2 regions of the Jeotgalibaca dankookensis genome follow, and region 1 is predicted to be linked to the other one. Evidence: a T-box and tRNA genes for the amino acid it is inferred to sense, from the RefSeq annotation. Region 1 holds a T-box; the other holds one or more tRNA genes.

What was found. A T-box is a leader RNA that pairs with one kind of tRNA and senses whether it is charged. The one in region 1 lies ahead of BW727_RS02315 (valine--tRNA ligase), so its partner is inferred to be a tRNA-Val.
Positions count from the first base shown of each region.
Region 2: it has a tRNA-Val gene. The T-box ahead of BW727_RS02315 (valine--tRNA ligase) is inferred to sense a tRNA for this amino acid. The anticodon was not compared.

Region 1 covers NZ_CP019728.1:464,262-475,212, forward strand. Annotated here, with positions in the region: gene rpsD (30S ribosomal protein S4) at 1-44, opposite strand, end outside; gene BW727_RS02295 (septation ring formation regulator EzrA) at 397-2,112, shown strand; gene BW727_RS02300 (cysteine desulfurase family protein) at 2,206-3,345, shown strand; gene thiI (tRNA uracil 4-sulfurtransferase ThiI) at 3,359-4,570, shown strand; gene tpx (thiol peroxidase) at 4,641-5,132, shown strand; T-box leader at 5,165-5,386, shown strand; gene BW727_RS02315 (valine--tRNA ligase) at 5,432-8,077, shown strand; gene BW727_RS02320 (bifunctional folylpolyglutamate synthase/dihydrofolate synthase) at 8,131-9,444, shown strand; gene BW727_RS02325 (IS30 family transposase) at 9,436-10,371, opposite strand; gene radC (RadC family protein) at 10,555-10,951, shown strand, end outside.
Region 2 covers NZ_CP019728.1:1,593,524-1,604,474, reverse strand. Annotated here, with positions in the region: gene BW727_RS07895 (RluA family pseudouridine synthase) at 1-810, opposite strand, end outside; gene BW727_RS07890 (YehS family protein) at 887-1,351, shown strand; gene BW727_RS07885 (Gfo/Idh/MocA family protein) at 1,440-2,408, shown strand; gene BW727_RS07880 (PspA/IM30 family protein) at 2,486-3,163, opposite strand; gene BW727_RS07875 (hypothetical protein) at 3,191-4,264, opposite strand; gene BW727_RS07865 (hypothetical protein) at 4,470-4,985, shown strand; tRNA gene BW727_RS07860 (tRNA-Val) at 5,038-5,109, opposite strand; gene BW727_RS07855 (DUF1846 domain-containing protein) at 5,238-6,746, shown strand; gene BW727_RS07850 (hypothetical protein) at 6,831-7,292, shown strand; gene BW727_RS07845 (DNA/RNA non-specific endonuclease) at 7,296-8,036, shown strand; gene BW727_RS07840 (hypothetical protein) at 8,051-8,374, shown strand; gene BW727_RS07835 (NUDIX hydrolase) at 8,486-9,046, shown strand; gene BW727_RS07830 (DUF438 domain-containing protein) at 9,064-10,275, opposite strand; gene BW727_RS07825 (DUF1858 domain-containing protein) at 10,272-10,505, opposite strand; gene BW727_RS07820 (phosphoribosyltransferase) at 10,519-10,951, opposite strand, start outside.

The DNA of each region.
Region 1 (10,951 bases):
AAACGACGTGATTTTTTCCAACTTGGACCTGTATAACGTGACATAATTTTATTCCTCCAATAATAGTTTTGGAGTAAAATAATAATGAAAATAGAATAGGTACGTGCATTTCATCCTTCAATCTTCACCTTATGCAGCCGACAGGGTACACAATTGAACCTCGAAAGGCGATAAAATGTTGACGCGGAAACTCTATTTTCGCTGCATTATTTTACACATTCACCATCATACCATCATTCAATACTTTTTGCAAATCGTTATCTAAAAAGAAACACGCTTATTCCTTTAGCGGTCACTTTTTTTATAAAAAAAACTATGCTATACTAAACGATGACACTATGGTCGTTTTGTTAAAGTGAAGTCATAACAAAAATAGACTAGATGGAGGATTCTTAAATGGACTTATTTTACTGGTTAGCAGGAATATTAGTAGTCGCTTTAGTTGGCTATGCTATTGTCTACTATCTAAATCGCAAACAAGCAAATCGTATCAAAGAAACACAGAAAAAAAAGCATAAGATGATGACAATTCCCGTTGCGGATAATCTATATACTTTAAAGAACCTTAATTTAACGGGACAGACAAGACGTACTTACGAAAGTTGGCAGGCAACTTGGCAGACAATCACACGTTTTCAATATCCTGAAATTGAAGCCACACTTAGTAAAGCAGAAGACAATATTCAACAATTTAAATTTATAAAAGCAAAACAAGCCATTGACCATACGAACAAGCTAATTGAAGAGACGGAAACAAGTGTTTTAAAAGTTAATCGCGCACTTGAAGAACTTCTAGAAAGCGCTCAAGAAAATCGCAAAGAGCTGGAAGAAAGCAAAGAACGTTATAATAAAATACGCAAGCAACTACTCGCACATAGTTTTACATTTGGGCCTGCTGTTGAAACACTCGAGAAGAACTTAAACTATATGGAACTCGATTTCACCAAGTTTAATTCTTTAACAAACGAAGGCGATCATATGGAAGCAAAAGAAATTCTTGATCGTATCAATGAAGATTTAACAGTTCTTGAGGAAGTTGTGACCGAAATACCAGAATTAAACAATCAAATTAACGAAGAGTATCAAGAGCAACTCGAAGACTTACGTGATGGCTATGATCGTTTAATTGCCGATAAATATGTTTTTGATCATGTGAATGTTCCAGAAAAATTTAATGAAATTGAAATGGTTCTTAAAGAAGCAAAAAAAGCACTAGCTCAAGCTGATGTAAGTGGTGCACGGAAAAAAATGGATAAAACGGAACAAATTATTGATGAAACTTATACAGTTATGGAGAATGAGATGGAGGCCAAAGAGTTTGTTGATCGCCATCAAGCGAACCTTTCTCGTAAAATGGATCATGTCATGCAAAGTAACCGCTATGTGCTACTTGAAATCGATCGTGTTTCTCAAAACTTCTTCTTAAACAACAATGAATTAAGTCGTGCGCAAGAGTATGAAGAACAGTTACTTGCAGAAAATGAAGTGCTCCGATACCATGATAAAATGGTGAGTGAACATCAAATCTCATATACCGCAACAAAAGCTTATTATGAAAAAGTTTCTCAAAAATTAGCACAAATTGATAAAGAACAATCCGATTTTGTCTCTAAGCTAAGTAATTTACGTAATCGTGAAAAACAAGCAAAAAGTGCTGTCGATACTTTTGAAATGAATATGCGCAACATGAAACGGACTTTAGAAAAGCAGCATTTACCAGGACTTTCTCCTATGTACTTAGATTTATTCTTTTCAGTCTCTAACCGTATTGAAGAGTTGTCCTCTAAATTAAATCGATTAAAAATCGATATCGAGGAAATTGAAAAATTAACAACAATGTGTAAAGAAGACATCGAAATGCTAGAAAAACGAACGGAAGAAATATTGGATTACGCAAATATGACTGAATACTTAATTCAATATGCAAATCGTTATCGCCAAGAATATCCCGATATAGAGCGTGCAACAAGCGAAGCCATGCAACTCTTCCAAGTCTCGTATGATTATGAAGGTGCCATGTCAATTATGAAGCAAGCGTTAGATAAAATTGAATCAGGCGCATTTGAGAAGGTAGAAAAAAGTTATCGTGAAGACAAAAAGCGTCAGTCCTAAAATATACGGGACCTCTATATAAAACAAGTAAAGCTGAGACATAGCGTTTTATGTCTCAGCTTTCGCTATGTAAAAAACAGAAAGGATTAAGCGATGATTTATTTTGATAATAGTGCAACAACAAAAATATTTCCAGAAGCATTAGAAACGTACTTTAAAGTCAGTGAGGAAGTCTTTGGAAACCCTTCTTCTTTGCATCAAGAAGGTGTCTATGCGGACCAGCTCCTTCAACAGGCACGCCAACAAGTAGCACGTCTGCTAGAGGTTTCCCCGCAGGAAATATACTTTACGAGTGGGGGAACCGAGGGTGATAATTGGGTGATTAAAGGAACTGCTATGGAAAAATACCCACATGGTAAACATATTATCACTTCTGCGGTTGAACATCCTGCAGTTTCAAAATCTATGAAGCAACTGGAAAAGCTAGGGTTTGAAATAACTTATCTCCCGGTAAATGAACGTGGTGTCATTTCAACTGCGGATTTAGAGCACGCTATTCGCACCGATACCATCCTCGTATCCTTAATAGCCGTTAATAATGAAGTAGGTGCCGTTCAACCACTTAAAGAAGTAGGCGATATTCTAGAGCACTACCCACGAATTCATTACCATGTGGATGCTGTCCAAGCAGTTACTGAACAGAGAGCAGTCATTACCCATTCGCGTATTGACTTTTTAGTCCTATCTGCGCACAAATTTAATGGTCCAAAAGGAGTAGGAATTGTTTATAAGAAAGCAGGCCGACGTTTAGCGCCATTGTTAAGTGGTGGTGGACAAGAGTCGGGCGAAAGAAGCTCTACTGAGAACTTGCCAGGTATAGCAGCGACCGCTCGTGCTCTTCGAATTACAATTGAAGATAATCTGGAAACCCGTCAACATGAAAAGAAATTGCGTGATTTACTTATGAAGTTTTTAAAATCATTTGCAGATGTCCGATTATTTAGTGGTGTAGAAGGGGCCGCACATATCATTTGCTTTGCGATGCGCGATGTCCGAGGGGAAGTTATGGTTCATGCGTTTGAAGATGCAGGAGTCATCCTTTCAACGACAAGTGCTTGTGCAAGTAAAAAAAGTGATACACCGGCTACGTTACAGGCTATGGGAGTTTGTGATAGTTGGTCGCGTTGCGCCGTACGCATCAGTTTGTCAAAAGACAATACGGTCGAAGAAGTCGAGGACTTTAAAAAAATATTTGATCAGTTACATAGAAAATTTAAAAAAATACAAAAGTAAGAAGGAATGACAAATGGAGACACGTATCCAAATTCGTTTTGGAGAATTATCAACGAAAGGTAAAAATAAAAAGAGGTTTGTCCAACAATTAACTAGAAATATACGACAAGCGACATTCGCTTTTCCTCAAATTGAAGTGAAGCCAACACATGACTTTATATTTCTTAATTTAAATGGAGAAGATGAAGCAGCTGTAATCGAACGCTTAAAAGACATATTTGGGATAGCTAATTTTTCACCTGTTTATGTCTTACCACGTGACTACGAAAGGGCACAAACTTTTATTGTCGAAGCATTAGGTAAAAAAGCCAAAGCAGGGACCACCTTTAAAGTGGACACCCGTCGATCTGACCATACCTATGAACATGACACTGCTTGGATAAATTCAAAATTGGGAGCAGCTATATTAGACGCATATCCGGACCTGCGGGTTAAAATGAAAAATCCTGAGATACGAATTCGTTTTGATGTAAAAGAAGATTATTTTTTAGTGAGTACAGAAACTTATTCTGGAGCTGGCGGATTACCAGTAGGATCAAATGGTCGCGGTATGCTGATGCTTTCTGGAGGTATTGACTCTCCTGTTGCAGGCTATTTGGCGATGAAACGCGGCGTTCAAATTGAAGCCTTGCATTTTCACAGCCCCCCTTATACCAGTCCTCAAGCTTTGAAAAAAGCACAAGATTTAACGACAAAATTAACACGATTTGGCGGAGAAATCTCTTTTATTGAAGTTCCTTTTACTGAAATACAAGAAGAAATAAAAGCTAAAATACCCGATGAATATGCCATGACGATTACAAGACGTATGATGTTGCGAATAACGGATAAGGTGCGTGCAAAAAAGAAGCATACTGTTATTTTTAATGGCGAAAGTTTAGGACAAGTTGCTTCTCAAACCTTAGACAGTATGGCGGTTATTAACGAAGTAACTTGCACGCCGATTATCCGGCCCCTCGCAACTATGGATAAAAATGAAATCATTGCGTTAGCTAAAAGAATTGATACCTTCGACTTATCAATTCAACCCTTTGAAGATTGTTGTACGTTATTTGCGCCACGTGCCCCCAAAACACGTCCGCATTTCGATAAAATTCATCGCTTTGAGCAGCTGTTAGATATTTCCGGATTGGTTGAGCGGAGTGTGGGTGGCATGATTGTGACTAAAATGAATGAGCAATTGTCTTCAAGCGAAAAAGGCCGAGACTATTCTGCCTTACTATAAGAAGTGTTATTTCTTACAATTGTACCTTTTATTGGTATAATAGAATTAAATCATTTAAGGAGGAATAATTATGGAAATTACACGTAAAGGTCAAGCAATTCCACTAGAAGGTACCGTACCAACAGTAGGGGAAGCTATTCCCTCATTTTCATTAACAACTATCAAAGGTGAAACGGTGAGTAATGAGACCTTAAAAGGTCAATTAGCAATATTGAGCGTTTTCCCTGACATCAATACAAGTGTATGCGACCAACAAACACGCACCTTTAATGAAAAGGCTGCTAATATTGATAATATCCAACTTATTTCAGTTTCTAGAAACACCAAGGAAGAATTGAACAACTGGTGCGCAGCACAAGGTTTAGACATGGAAATGTGGATTGACGATAAGGGTGAGTTTGGCCAAGCATTTGGAATTAATATGCCAAGTTTAGATAAACTAGCGCGTAGCGTTTTTGTGATTACAGCAGATGGGCTATTAGCTTACAAAGAAATTGTTCCAGAAATGGTTGAGGAACCAAACTACGATGCAGCAATAGGTGCGGCAAAAGATTTACTTTAAAAATGATTCATTTGATGATAGACTATCTAAGTAAAGATGCGATTGGACTAGGAAAAGTAATTTCGTAAACGTTACACAGAGAAAAAAGTGAATGGTGAGAGCTTTTTTAACGAACGCGATGAAAGTAGCCTAGGAGCAAGTGAAATGAAGGGGAACTGTGTAATTTTACTCGGAGATACCTCCGTTATCAAATTGAGAGATGGGTAGAGTATGCCCATAAGTTTAGGTGGTACCGCGAGTTAATCGTCCTGCATAGTTGCAGGGCGTTTTTTTTATTTAAATATGAAAGGATGAAAATGATGACAGTAGAAGAAAGTATGTCAACCAAATATCAACCCTTAGAAGTTGAAAAAGGTAAATATCAAGAGTGGGTTCACAATAAATTGTTCCGTCCAAATGGAAATATGGAGGCAAAACCTTACTCCATCGTTATTCCCCCACCAAATGTCACTGGCCGCTTACACTTAGGCCATGCATGGGATGTTACCTTACAAGATATGTTGATTCGTATGAAACGCATGCAAGGATATGACACCTTATGGTTACCAGGTATGGATCATGCAGGAATTGCAACGCAAGCTAAAGTGGAAGAGAAACTCGCTAAAGAAGGCATTTCTCGCTATGATTTAGGTCGAGAAGCTTTTGTTAACAAAGTATGGGAATGGAAAGAGGACTATGCCAGTGTTATCCGTGACCAATGGGAAAAAATGGGTATTTCTGTTGATTATGACCGTGAGCGTTTTACCTTAGACCAAGGGTTATCTGAATCGGTTCGAAAAGTCTTCGTCAAACTTTATGAAAAAGGGCTCATTTACCGTGGCGCTTATATCATTAACTGGGATCCAAAAGCACAAACGGCACTTTCGGATATCGAAGTGATTCATAAAGATGTCAATGGTGCTTTCTATCATTTCCGCTACCCTTTAGCGGATGGAACGGGCTATTTAGAATTAGCAACAACGCGTCCTGAGACAATGTTAGGAGATACTGCCGTGGCGGTTCATCCAGAAGATGAACGTTATAACCAACTAATTGGTAAATCAATTATGCTGCCATTAGTTAACCGCGAAATTCCAATTATAGCAGACGACTATGTTGATCGAGAATTTGGAACGGGTGTCGTTAAAATTACCCCGGCTCACGATCCTAATGACTTTGAAATTGGTTTACGCCATGATTTACAACAACTAGTTGTTATGAATAAAGATGCAACGATGAATGAATTAGCAGGGAAATACCAAGGTATGGATCGTTTTGTAGCGCGTAAAGCGATTGTAAAAGATATGGAAGAATTAGGACTTTTAGTTAAAGTTGAAGAAATGGTTCACAGTGTAGGTCATTCGGAGCGAACAGACGTAGTAGTAGAACCACGTATTTCAACCCAATGGTTTGTAAAAATGCAACCACTAGCTGAATCGGCGATGGCAAACCAAACGACAGATGATAAAGTTAATTTTTTCCCGGAACGATTTGAAGGAACCTTTATGCGGTGGATGGAAGGCGTCCATGATTGGGTTATTTCGCGTCAATTGTGGTGGGGACATCAAATACCAGCTTGGTATCATAAAGAAACAGGAGAAATGTTTGTCGGAATGGAGGGACCAGCGGATATAGAAAACTGGGAACAAGATCCAGATGTTTTGGATACTTGGTTTAGTTCTGCTCTATGGCCATTTTCAACGATGGGGTGGCCGGATGAAGAATCTGCTGACTTTAAGCGTTATTTCCCAACCAGTACCTTGGTGACCGGTTATGATATTATTTTCTTCTGGGTCAGTCGGATGATTTTCCAATCACTCGAATTTACTGACCAAGCACCATTTGAGAACGTTTTGATTCATGGCTTGATACGTGATGAAGATGGACGTAAAATGAGTAAATCATTAGGAAATGGTATTGATCCAATGGAAGTCATTGAACAATACGGAGCCGATGCCTTGCGTTGGTTCTTAGCCAATGGTTCGGCGCCAGGGCAAGATGTGCGCTTTAGTTATGAAAAGATGGATGCATCTTGGAACTTTATTAATAAAATTTGGAATGCCAGTCGCTATGTACTAATGAACTTGGACGGATTAACTTACAATCAGATTGATATCTCAGGGGAGAAAACACTGGCTGATAAATGGATCCTTTCTAAGTTAAATCGAACCATTGAAAAAGTTACCGAACTCTTTGATAAGTTTGAATTTGGAGAAGCTGGTAAGACACTTTATCATTTCATTTGGGATGATTATTGTGATTGGTACATCGAAATGACAAAAGAAGTGCTTCAAGGCGAGGACGAAACAGCCAAACATACAGCTCGTAGTGTACTAGCTTACGTTTTGGATAATATTTTACGTCTGCTACATCCAATTATGCCTTTTGTAACGGAAGAAATTTGGCAAAATGCACCGCATGAAGGAACGTCTATTGTGGTTGCGGATTACCCAACGTTTGATAAAGAATTCATTGATTCTGAATCTGAATCGGCAATGGATAAATTGATTGGATTGATACGTGGTGTTCGTAACATCCGTAATGAAATGAATACTCCACTATCTAAAAAAGTTCCGATGCAAATAAACGTTCTAGATGAAGAAACGGAAAGAATATTTACACAAAACCAAGCTTATATTATTCGTTTTTGTAACCCTGAAAGTCTAGAAATAGGTCAGAATATTGAAACCTCAGGTGAAACAGTAACGGCAATTATATCTGGTGGTGAGGTCCATATGCCTTTAGCTGGTTTAATTAAATTAGAAGATGAAATCACCCGTCTAAGTGGAGAAGCAGCTAAACTTGAAAAAGAAGTTGACCGAGTTGTTAAAAAACTTTCTAATGATAAGTTTATCAACAAGGCGCCACAAAAAGTTGTTGAAGCAGAACAAATCAAAGAAAAAGATTATCGTGAAAAATTAGCAACTGTAAAAGAGCGGATTGAAAAATTAAAAGAGCAACTATAAAAAATAAGAGATGGCTGAAAAATCAGCCATCTCTTTAGAGTGAAGGTGAAAAGGTGTTTACGACTTATGAAGAAGCACTGGATTGGATTCATACAAGAAGAGGTTTCGGACCAAAACCAGGTATACGACGAATGGAATGGTTAATGAACAAAATGAATCATCCTGAAAGAGACTTTCCATCCATCCATATTGCTGGAACGAATGGAAAGGGCTCAACAGTCGCTTATTTGACCAGTTTATTTCAAACAGCTGGCCATAGTGTAGGGAGTTTCACATCCCCTCATATTATGAAATTTAATGAGCGAATCAGCTTAAACGGAACGCCAATTTCTGACGAAACGGTTAGACAGTTAGCCAATGACCTCTATCCTTTATGTGAAGAAATTTCGCAGACTGAATTAGGCGGATTAACAGAATTTGAAGTCGTTACGGCTATGATGTTTCGCTATTTTTCAATGTCTCAACCAGATGTCGTTTTGATAGAGGTTGGCTTGGGTGGTCTTTATGATAGTACAAATATAGTCACTCCAGAGGTAACCATTATTACCACTATTGGTATGGATCATGTGCAAATATTAGGAAATAGTTTGGAAGAAATTGCCTTTCAAAAAGCTGGTATTCTTAAAAAAGGAGTTCCGGCTATTTTAGGAAATATTCCCGATACAGCTAAGAAAGTTATTTACGAGGTAGCTCAAGAGACTGAGAGTGGTGTTCAAGCTTATAAAGATGATTTTCAAGCGATTGATTTACCAAAAAAGCAGGCCTTTCATGAATACTTTAATTTTCAAAATTCAAACCAATTTATAGAAAATATTGCGATTAGCTTAATGGGACATCATCAAGTTGATAATGCGGCAACGGCTCTCCAGGCTTTTCTTTTATACTGTGATCGTTTGGGGTTAACATATTCCAAAGAGACGATTAGAAAAGGCTTTAAAGAAACTTTTTGGCCGGTACGGATGGAAATTATTTCTCAGAAGCCTTTTATTATTTTAGATGGTGCACATAACGAGCCAGCACTCAGTGCACTTTTAGAGACTATAGAGGGTAACTTTTCCGATAAAAAAATAAAAATACTCTTTGCGGCTTTGACGACAAAAGAGCTTGAAAAAATAGCCATATGGTTACAAAAAATTCCCAATCATGAAATACATCTTACAACGTTTGATTTTCCACGTGTTGCAAGCCTAGCTGATTTAAAGGAACGGATGGCTATTCCAAAAGCAATCTATCATGAAGACTGGAAACAAGCGTTAAATAGTCTGAAAGCAAACTTAACCGATGATGAAATCTTGCTTGTGACTGGCTCCTTGTACTTCCTATCTGATGTCCGGCATTTCTTTATGGATGATAGTTTGTCAAATTAAGTGCAACACCTCTTCCATAAAGACCTCGTGAGGCGTTCGGTAGCCAAGACATTTTCTTGGTCTATTATTAATCAGGTACAAAGCTTTTTGAAGTTCTTCCTGTTCCACATGATCAAAGTTGGTTCTCTTCGGAAAGAACTCCCTCAGGAGTCCATTACTGTTTTCATTGCTTCCTCGTTGCCAAGAAGAATAAGGATCTGCGAAATAAACAGGGATGCTTAAGTCTTCTTCAATGACAGGATAACAGCTGAATTCCTTTCCTCTGTCTGTCGTAAAACTTTGGAAGGCAGTTTCAGGAAAAAGCGTAGTCAGTTTTCGTATAGCCCCTTCCATTGAGGAAGCGGAACGGTTGGGAATTTTGATGGCGAGGTACCAGCGGCTTTTCCTCTCTAGGAAAGTAGCAACGCAACCTTTTGCCTGTCCGCGTCCTGATACGACGGTGTCCAGCTCCCAGTGACCGAAGGTCGTTCGCTTCTTGACGTCTTTTGGTCGTTTTGAAATAGAGGTTCCGATATTGAATCTTCCTCTGGTTTCTTTTGGTTTCTGTCGTTTGCCTTTTTGTCTCAGAACGGACAATGGAACTTGTAAGAGACCGTAATAGAGCCAGCGATAGATTGTTTTGAAAGAAATTTTCCCTTGAAATAGCCGGCCTACAATTTGTTCTGGAGACGAGGTAAGAGTTAGTTTTTCCTGAACCTTTTCTTTGATTTCAGAAGTCAACTTTGATTTTGCTCCACAGTTCGCTTTCTTTTGTTTATAGCGTTCCTGTGCCTGATCACACTGATAATATGGGTTCCTGTTCAGTTCCCGTGAAACAGAAGAAGGGGCACGACCAAGGATTCGAGCGATCCGGCGGATCGAAAAACCTAGATCACGAAGCGTTTCTATTTTTGAGCGTTCGGCTATGGTAAAATGAGTGTAGCTCATGGCGAGTCCTCCAGTCGAATGTTGTGTGGTAACTCCATTCTACACGAGGTCGTCATGGGTTTCTTTTATTTTACCTAGGTGTTGCACTTAATATTACAATTCATCGGATAAATAAAATAAAAAAACGTCATTTTACTTTTTTTGCATATTTATATCTATAGAAGGAAATAGAGGAGAGAAGATATGCAAGAGACAACATTAGTTCGAGAAGTTCCAAAATCATCACGACCACGTGAAAGACTAGCAAGCTATGGCGAAAAAGCACTTGCAACGCATGAATTGTTGGCAATTTTATTACGAACTGGTCCAAAAGATAGTAATGTTTTACAATTAGCGATGCGGGTATTAAATGAGTTTGAAGATCTTCACTCATTAAAAATGGCTTCAGTAGAAGAGCTGACAGCAATTAATGGTATCGGACCAACAAAAGCAATTGAAATCAAGGCTTGCATAGAGCTAGGATTACGCTTGGCTCATTCCTCCCAACTTAAAAGTGGAATTATTACCTCTACAAAAGCAGCCGGTGGTTTGTTTATGGAAGAGATGCGGGATCTACAGCAAGAGCATGTTATTGCACTTT
Region 2 (10,951 bases), 970 kb from region 1:
TGAAAGCGTTGAAGCATGTAACCCTAAACGTTTTAATGGGTTTGTCTGAGCGCCGTATTTTTTATCACCTGCAACAGGGTGATAAATTTCTTCCATATGGACGCGAATTTGATTTTTCCGGCCTGTTTCCAGTTCAACTTCTAAAAGAGAATAGTGTGCATTTGCACGTATTTTTCGGTAATGGGTCACAGCGAGCTTACCGCCATTATCATAGTTATGAGAATGCACTTTCATGGCTTTACTTTCAGTTAACCAAGAACGAATGGTTCCTTTATCTTCAGTTATCACCCCTTCAACGAGTGCAATATAGGTACGCTCTTTTACAATGGTATGCCAATCTTTTTGAAGAGCTAATTTGATTGCTTCTGTTTTAGCGTAAACCATAACACCAGATGTATCACGGTCGAGACGGTGAACAATATAAATACGATTCTTTTTATTTTCTTCTTTAACGTAACTGGTTAATTGACTGTAAGCAGTCATTTCAGTTTGGCTACGATCAGCCATAGAAAGAATACCAGAGTCTTTATGGATAATAATGAGAGCATCATCTTCGTACAAAATACGGATGCCTTTTAAAGCAGTGGTTTTCTTAGCAACTTTATTACTTGTAATACCAACGATATCACCTGGTTCAAGAGGATGGTTATGCTGGGTTGTTGTCTTACCGTTAACCGCCACTTGCCCTCTTGTTAAAATAGATTTAACAGCATTCCGACTGAGACCTGATAGCGTCTCAAGTAGAAATGGTAAGAGCGTTGTCTGGGTTTTAATTGTATGGTTTGTTACCCCTTTATGAATGGTAATCACTTCTTCCTTTAAACATTTACTTTAGTATATCAGAAAATTTGTTATAATCTTAATGAGAAATGGAAGGTGGAGCGAAATGAATAATAATGATCGTTTAACACGTTTGCGTTACGCATTAAATATTAAAGATGCTGATATGGTAGAAATTTTTAAAATGGGTGGGGTGACGTTAAGTAGAAAAGACATCCAAAAATTGTTAAATAAACAAGACGATGCCTATGAATTAGAGTTAAGTCATGAGTATCTTGAGCGATTCTTAAACGGATTAATTACATCACAGCGTGGCGTACGCGATGGCTTTGAACCGCAAATGGAACTGAATGAAGAAAATGCAAACAATTTACTACTTAAAAAAGTAAAAATTGCTCTTTCTTTAACGAGTGAAGACATGTTAGAACTGTTAAGTGAAGCAGGAGTTGAAATTTCAAAAAGTGAGTTGAGCGCAGTATTACGCAAAGAAGGTCATCGCAATTATAAGCCTTGTGGGGATCGGTATGTTCGTAATTTTCTAAAAGGTTTAACACTTCGTTACCGCGCATAAGAAACAGATATCGTTTATTATTTTATCTATTTAATGGTAACTTAGAGATAGTAGATTCAATAAAATATATTTGGGAGGCATCGTTAATATGAAGCAATTAAACTGGGCAATACTAGGTACTGGAACGATTGCGAGTGAGTTTGCCACTCAATTTGCGGCAGAAGAGGCAGTTTTATACGGCGTGGCATCGCGAACGCATACAAAAGCAACAGATTTTGCAAGCAAATACGATATTCCGCATACTTATGATTCCTATGAGGCAGCCTTAGCAGATGAAGCCATTGATGTGATTTATGTTGCTGTTCCACATAGTCATCACTATCAACTCATCAAAGAAAGTTTGCAAGCGGGGAAGCATGTTTTATGCGAAAAGGTTATAACCGTAAATGGTGCGCAATTAACAGAGGTAAAAACACTTGCAGAGGAGAAAGGCTTGTACCTTTCAGAAGCTATGACTATTTACAATATGCCACTCTATAAAAAATTGACAGAGTGGATTAGCAGCAATGATTTAGGTCCATTAAAAATGATTCAAGCTTCTTTTGGCAGTTTCAAAGAGGAAGATCCTTCGCTTTATTTTTTCAATAAAGACTTAGCGGGGGGAGCTCTGTTTGATATTGGAACGTATGCACTCTCATTTGTACGCCAATTCCTGACAAGTAAACCGACTGAAGTGAAGACAATGGGCAACTTGCATCAATCAGGTGTTGATGAGACATCAGCAATCATTATGCGTAATGCTGAAAATGAAATGGCAACTGTCTCGCTCACTTTCCGTGCCAAAATGCCTAAACATGGTGTGGTAGCTTTTGAAAAAGGTTTTTTAACTATTACTGATTATCCGCGTGCATCTGAAGCGCGCTTTACAAGTAATGAGGGGCAAGAACAAGTTATTCAAGCGGGAGATTCTAAACAAGCTTTAAACTATGAAATAGCTAATTTTACCCAAATGATTTTAAATAAAGAACAAAACCATACACTTGAAAAAACGGTTGATGTATTAGAAATTATGGATGAAGTACGCAAAGAATGGGGATTAACCTATCCATTTGAATAAAGGAATAACGGTATCTTATCTTTAATTATAAATAAGAAGTGGCTGAGACATTTGTCTCAGCCACTTCTTATTTATAATTATTTTCCTAATTCTTTTTTCATTCTTTCCAATTCATCTTCAACTGCAGCTGAAGTTTGGTTTGCATACTTTTCTTCTAGCGCTTTAGCGGAATCCATTGGTTCAGAATTAAGTTCAGACATAGCGTTTGCTTCGTCTAGTAAACGATTGGCTTTGTCTTCCATTCGACTGAATGACCCCATCGCACTTTCAGATTTGGTTACATTGTCTGAAACATCATTTAAAGTTTCTTGCGCTTTCGCAACAGAAAGTTTGCCTTTAATCATAGCACGACGTTGGCGTAATGTTTCAATATCCTTTGCTAACTTATCGTGCATTTGACGCATTTTAACAGCATTTTCATGAGCAGCCGCATAACTCGTTGCTAAGCCAGCACCGACACTTTCAAGTTCTTGTTTTTTAGAAAGGAAAATACGCGCATCATCTTCGTTATTAGCTTCCAAAGCTTTTTTAGCGAGTTGGTTATATTTGTTTACTTCTGCTTCGTTTTGGTCAATCTCGCGTTTTGCACGAGTTTCCTCAGCCATGATACCAGCTGTACTTTGTTTTACTTCCGCCAAGTCTTCCATCATATCCCGAAGATATTGATCAATCATTTTTTCTGGTTCTTCCATTCGGTCAATGATTGCATTGACATTTGCACTGATAATATCTGAAAAGCGTCCTAAAATTGCCATTATTTATTTCCCCCTTGAGTTTTTTTATTATTTTTTATCATCGTCTGAATATTTTTTTGCTAGTTCATCTGCTAAAGAGTCTGTACCAAAGGTATCGATTGGTTTGTTAAGCATTTCTTCTGTTTGTTTGGCTTTAATCGCTTCTTGTTCTTTACGTTTACGCCACCAGATGAAAAGAACAATCACAATACCGCCAACCCCAAATATGATGAGGACCGGAATCCAAGGTGAAGTAGTTACTTCCATCATACGGTCAGCTGCTTCCTCAAAGGAACGACTGAAAAACTGTTCGTCTGTCAAGCTGCTATCATAGTAGTTGCGATCGATATAATCGAGCAAAATACTGCCAGCTTCTGAATCAATGACTTGTTTAGCTTGGGTGCCAGTTACGTAATGTGAGATATATTGGTTTGGAATCCCTTCATAAAAAACTAGTAACAAATGTGCTTCATCTGTAAAGAGCTCATCATAGAGGTCATTTGCAAAAGCTTCAACTTGTTCATAACTTGCATTTGAAGAGCCATTAATGGAGTCTGTAATGTATAAGTGTGGTTGAACGCCCGTTTTTTTATAGAAATAACGAAGACCACTGTTTAGCTGGCTATCGTTCGTAATCCATTTGGGACTCGCATCATCTGTGAAATAATCTGTTTCATTAACAGAACCAGCCGGTAAAGGCTGACGCTCAATCGTTGATGGCGCAATAGATGAGCTACTGTTTGATCCGCTATTTCCAATCGAACTGATAAAAACAAAAGCTAATATCAAAATAAAACCGATTAGAACGAGAGAACCACAACCAGAAGAACCACCGGGTGAATTATTGGGACCACCACCATAGCGGCGTCTTCTACCAGAGTTATTGATAAATATAGGCCCTGTACGTATGGGGCGTCCACCGTAGCCACCACCGAATATTCCGCCACCGCTTCCACCACGGCCGCCACTTGAACCACCGCCGAATGAGCCACCACCGCGACCTCCTAGACTGCTGCGACCGCCACTGCCACGGGCACCACCGAAGGAGCCACCTCCTCCGCGCATACCGCCGCCGCCAAATGAGCCACCGCCACCTCCTCCGCGGCCTCCACCTCGTGCCATAAACATCCCTCTTTTCTTTTACCGATCGATGCAATCGTTTTTATACCTTAAATATATCACATGCGGTAGACGGTAGCAATCTTGATGCTACCAAACTGAAGCCGTTTTCTATTTAAATCCATTCGCATATTCGAATAGATTTTTCCTACTATAAAGAGTCATTTGGTGTAAACTAGAAGAGACAAGTAAAGAAGGATGTGACCAAATGAAACCACAAATACTGCAACTCATGCCAAACACCTCGGATGAAAAAAGGTGGGTAGCCGAAATTACTGGTGAGGACCCAACCTTTAAATTAAAACGGGATTTTCAACCGGACGATCCAGAAGGCGTTTGGGAAATTTATGATGGATGGTACCAAATTCATGGACAAGCTCAAGGAGTCTCACCATTCAATAAGGAATATGTGCATGTAAAAGATGGGCGAATGACACGTCATCTGCATTTTCGAGTTGTTCTGGCACATTTAGAAGAAATTAAAGCTGCAGAACCTATTCGGATGGAACGGATGCGCAAACAAATCTATAAAATTTTAAATGAAATAAAACAAGCAGCGCCTTATGAACCGGTTGAAGAGGCTATGGAACGTCAAAAAGAAGAGTGTGATTTAACGGATGAACCCGATCAATTGTTAGGTGCAATTGCTGTGCTTAAAACACGCAAAACCAGTATCATTAAAGATTATCAAAAAACCTTTGAGAATTATCAGGAATGGGAATGAAAAAAGCCTTGTAATGTCCGCTCTAACGGCATTACAAGGCTTTGATTAAGTATGAGCCGTACAGGATTTGAACCTGTGACCTCTTCCCTGTCAAGGAAGCATTCTCCCGCTGAACTAACGGCTCAAAATGAGGAAGTAACAGTACTAGTATACCGTTAGAAACGCAGATTTGTCAACTTTAAATTAAGACATTGCCATCAATCAGAATAAGGATATAATAGATAGAGTTAAGGAATTTCGAGGAGGTAAATAATGAATAAAATAGGTTTTGATTCTAAAAAATATGTCGAAGAGCAGAGTCGCTATATTGCAGAGCGCGTTAGCCACTATGATAAATTATATTTGGAATTTGGTGGAAAAATCATTGGTGACAAACACGCAAAACGTGTCCTCCCCGGGTTTGATGAAGATGCTAAAATTAAAATCTTACAACGCTTATCCGACAAAGCAGAAATCGTTATCTGTGTCTATGCAGGTGATATTGAACGGAATAAAATTCGTGGGGATTACGGAATTACTTATGATATGGAAGTTTTCCGTTTAATCGATGAATTTAGAAGTTTAGGACTTTCGGTTAATAGTGTGGTTATTACGCGCTACCATGGTCAACCGAATACCAAATTATTTATAAATAAATTGGAAAAGCGCGATATGAAAGTCTATACTCATAAAAGTATTGAAGGGTATCCCTCAAATGTTGACATGATTGTTAGTAAAGAAGGATTTGGCTCTAACCCCTATATTGAAACAACCAAACCGATTGTAGTGATGACTGCGCCAGGTGGGGGAAGCGGCAAATTGGCAACTTGTTTAAATCAACTTTACCATGAAAATCAACAAGGCCGCTCTGCAGGCTATTCCAAGTTCGAAACCTTTCCTGTTTGGAATATCAGTCTGAAACATCCGTTGAATATGGCTTATGAAGCAGCAACGGTTGATCTAAAAGATATGAACATGATTGATAATTTTCACTTTGAGGCTTACAAAGAAGTAGCGGTTAATTATAACCGTGATATTGAAATCTTTCCGGTCATCAAAAGAATTATCGAAAGAATCACCAAAAAAGAATCCATTTATCAATCGCCAACGGATATGGGTGTAAACCGAGTAGGCTTTGGTATTGTAGATGATGAAGTGGTACGTGAAGCATCAAACCAAGAAATCATTCGGAGAAGTTTTACTGTTCAATGTGACTATAAAAAAGGTTTGTTAGGGAAAGATATTGTTTCAAGCATGCAAATTTTGCTAGATCAAGCCAATTTAAAACAAACGGATCGCCCAGCAGTACAACCGGCTAGAGACTATGCCAAACGCTGTCGGAAACGTTCAGAAACAAACGAGACACCTGCCGTCATTGCTTTTGAACTAAAAAATGGTCAAATCGTAACAGGACGTACTTCTAACTTAATGGATTCTTCTTCTGCGGCTATTTTAAATTCGATTAAACAACTAGCCAATGTTGCAGATGAAATCCCTCTACTTTCTTTAGCTATTCTTGAAACCATTCAAAAGACAAAATCTGATGTGTTGCGAAATCGCCGCCCCGTACTCAATGCCAATGAAATTCTAATCGCTCTTGCCATTAGTGCAGTTACCAACCCAACCGCCCAAATGTGCTACAATAAACTCTATGAGTTAGAAGGCGTTCAAGCCCATTCAACTGTTATGCTGAAAAAAGATGACGAACAAATTTTACGCAATCTAGGGATCGATATTACAAGTGACCCGGAATACCCATCAGAGAATCTTTATTATATTTAAACGGCAAATCGGAGAGGTCCTAAACAGACGCTTCGATTTCTGCTATAATACCAATGGTGTATCACATTAGAAGAGGTGGAAAAAATGCCCTTATCATTTGAAGAGAAAAAGAGAATTTTTGACAGTTATGAAGAATTAGAAGCCGTTCCAGTGTCTCTAAACCGATTAAATTATCATTTTAAAGAAAGTGCGGTTGCCAAAACCACGGTTGTCCGATTTTTGCATCCAAACGGAAATGCGTTAATTTATGCTGGCTATTTACCAAAGGAAGAGACACAAAAAGGATATGTATCCGTACTTGATGAAGATGAAGAAGAAATTCGCGAGTGGGTTGAAAAGGCGATTGCTCACCTCAAAAAGACTGAAGATGGCTATGAAGATGGTTACTTTGAAGACTGGGTGCATATAAATGGTGATCGCTTGCAACTCACTTATGAAAATCCTGTATGGACTATTTTATTACCAGATGGTCAAGTAGAGGCTGTCTTTAAAACGAAAGAAGCGTGTGAAGGTTATTTACGCGATGAAGGTTTTGAGAAAGGATAAAAAATGGCTAGATCACGAAAAAAGAAAGATGAATTAGATATAAAATTGAAAGTGATTACAGCCATCTTAACTGTTTCCGCAACCTTTTTTGTACTTTTAACGCAACCAATTCCGGTTATAGAAGAGTTTGTTGAATCAATTTTTATGACCGAATCCATCCCAGAATCAGAGTTAACTTATCTGGAGTATGATGGCGTCAATCAAGTGATTGAAATTAATAATAATGTTCCTGAATTCACGCCTGATGAATTATCTCTCGAAGATGGAAGTTGGCAATCGTTCAGTGAAATTGATCGCTTTAATCGGGTCGGTCCGGCTCATGCGATGTTAAGTACGGATTTATATCCCACGACTGAGCGCGAGAGTTTATATATTGACCCATCTGGTTGGAACCAAAGGGAACTCGAAAATGGTCAATGGCTATATAATCGGAGTCATCTGATTGGTTTTCAACTGACGGGTGAAAATAATAATATTCGTAATTTAATGACGGGTACAAGGAGTTTAAATAACCCACACATGTTACGTTTTGAAAACGATATTGCTTATTACTTAGAGCAAACTGGCCACCACGTACGCTATAAGGTCCAACCTGTTTTTCGCGATGAAGAATTAGTAGCACGAGGGGTCCATATGATGGCACAATCAGTAGAAGATGATGGCTTATACTTCAATGTTTATATTTTCAATATTCAAGATGGTTATGAAATTAATTATCAAGATGGGAGCAGTACCAAACAATAAAAGGAGGAAACAAGATGAAAAAATACATTCTTCCGCAAACAAAATTGGGGAAAATATCCGTTTGGGGAATAATCTATTTTCTAATAAGTTGGGGGCTCGTTGCTTATTTAGAACCACGGTTTGGTAGTGGCAATCAATTGACCCATTCGACTATGGATTGGATTCTTTTTCTTTTTGCGTTAACAGGGATGCTAGCTGCTTTTGTGAGTGTTGTAGGTAACTTAATTGCTATTGTTTGGCGAGAAGATCGCACGCTTGTAGGGATTACTGCTTTTATTATTACCGTACCTATTGCAATTTTACTAATCAGTTTTTTAATTAGCGTTATTATTTTATAAATTGAAGGGAAGAAGGGAGCGGTTCAAATCCCATTCTTTCCTTATTTTTAAATTGACAAAGCGAACGTGTGTTCCTATAATGAAATAAATAGATGAAAAGGAAGTGTTCAAATGGATATTCGTCAAGAGATTATGGCTTATCAACCTTATAATGAACAAGAAAGAACTGATAAAGCTCGTATGTTAGAGTATATTGATACTTACCAAGATTTATTGACACGTGAAAATAAATTAGCGCATTTTACAGCCTCGGCATGGATTGTCAATCAAAATTTAAAAAAAGTAGTTATGGCGTATCATAATATTTATGACTCTTGGGCATGGGTAGGTGGGCATGTAGACGGGGACGCCAATTTTCTTCGCGTTGCTTTAAAAGAAGCAAATGAAGAGACTGGTTTAGAGAGTTTAAAAGCACTGCGTGAAGAGATTTATGCACTAGAAATTCTAGATGTACCGGCGCATGAAAAAAGAGGCGAAAAAATTGCAGAGCACTTGCATCTTAATGTTACCTATTTACTACAAGCAGACGAAAGAGAATCTCTAGTTATAAAATCAGATGAAAATAGTGCCTTAGACTGGGTGGAACGAGACCAAGCAGTTGTATTGTCTACTGAACCGTTCATGAAAACCATTTACCAAAAGTTGAATGATAAGTTAGAGATGTTATCTTAATCAAAAAAACAGACAATCTATTCGATTGTCCGTTTTTCTTCATCAATATCAATGATATTTTCGATATTTTGTACCCATTCTAAAGTTCCCATATAAGTGCCATCGTCATCGCGAACAGCTGCATAACTAACCATAATATAAGTTCCTTTCATACGGAACCACAATTGTTCAATCTCTTTTTTACCTGCTTTAAAGTCGGCAATTAATTGGCGTACAATAGGCTGGCTTTTAGGTGGATGGCAATTATAGACTTCACGACCAATAGCATTTTGCGTCCGGGGGAGAAGTTTTTCTCCGGGGCCATTATTAAAATATTTAACAATATCATTGGCATCTACAAACGTTAATTCTAACGGTTGTAAATCTAAAATCTTTTGTAATTCTTTGTGTGTTAGATACCCCGTATCTAAAGAGATAGTATCATCGTCCAAAGCATCAGAAGATTCAAAGGATGCCCGTTGAGGCGTCCATTTTACTTCTGGTTTAATGATGCAATACCCAATTTCATCTGACTCTTCGGCAATAGAAATCCAGTCGTCTTCATTAAAGAAAGGAGAAATCATCGGTAACATAATTTCTTCTTCCTTCACAATCATTTCTTCAATTTCATATTTAACCGTTTCAAAGTTTAACCCTTCCAACTTATCATCAGAGATGGCTTGACGAAAATCGCGAATTAAATCGCGAATTTGATCATCTACTCCCCACATAACTTTCGGTGGCGCCAACAAACCATAACGCTCCATGATTGGGAAATAAGAATGTTCTTTGCGAGCATAATGGTTATCAATTTCCCAGAGGATATCTAGCTGTCTCAATAGCCCCTTTTTCAATTCCGCATCCGGATCAGGCAAGTAAACGGCTAAGAGCTTATCAATGCGGTCCAGCGCACTTTCAATCGCTAAATTTTCTTCTTTCAAAACGCGAATAGGGTGTCCAGGTTTATCGACTTCTTCACTATTTTCGTAAACAGCTTCAATGGAGCCATTAAAAAGGGAAGCGTGAACGTTACACAGACGCATAATTTCTTCTGCTTCAATACCTTGTGACATTAATCGCCGTTCCATTACGGAAATTTCAAAAGCACTCACATTGTTAAAATGCTGTTTAAATTCTTTTTTGATTACCTCTTCGTCTTCATTCGCATGTAGACGTGTAATTAAATCTTTTAACACCGCTTGTCTTTCTTCGAATTCCTTGGAACGTTTGTTTTTTAATTCTTCTATCATAAATGTTTCTCCTTCACTTGGAAACCGTTATTTTGCATCGTTGTAACAATGGTTTCATAGGAGATACCAAATTGTTTAGCCGCCTTGCCGAGTGTCATCATCCTTCCAGCAGTCTGTAACATTTTATCATCCCGGAGCGGACTAAAGCCCAGTCCGACAATCACTTCACGAACCTCTGGATGTTTGCTGACAGTATCATAAACCGTATCATTCAAACTGATTTCTTTCATTTTTTCACCTCGGTTAAATCTTATCAGAGCTCCGCATTAATTCAAGGCGCTCGAGTAATTCTTCGTCAGAAAGTTTTTCTAGTTGTTCATAATAAGCACTGACAGAACCTTGGTAGGTTCGTGTCCGGTCAATGGCTACGACTTCATCAACCTCTTGGTCTAATTTTTGAGCCATTTGCTCTGGCACAACAGGGATTGCAACTACAATCTTACTTGGATTTTGCTTCTTAACATCGTCAATAGCAGCTAACATGGTAAAACCTGTTGCAATGCCATCGTCAACAATAATAGCAGTTTTACCAGTTGCAAAATGTTTGATGTCTCCAAATTTGTAGCGTCTATACTTAATTTCATTCTTTAATTTTGCTTCTTCATTTTCCAACCACTCATCTTCTACTTTAGCAATCTCTGAGTCATTATAAATGGACATACCATTTTCCGATATC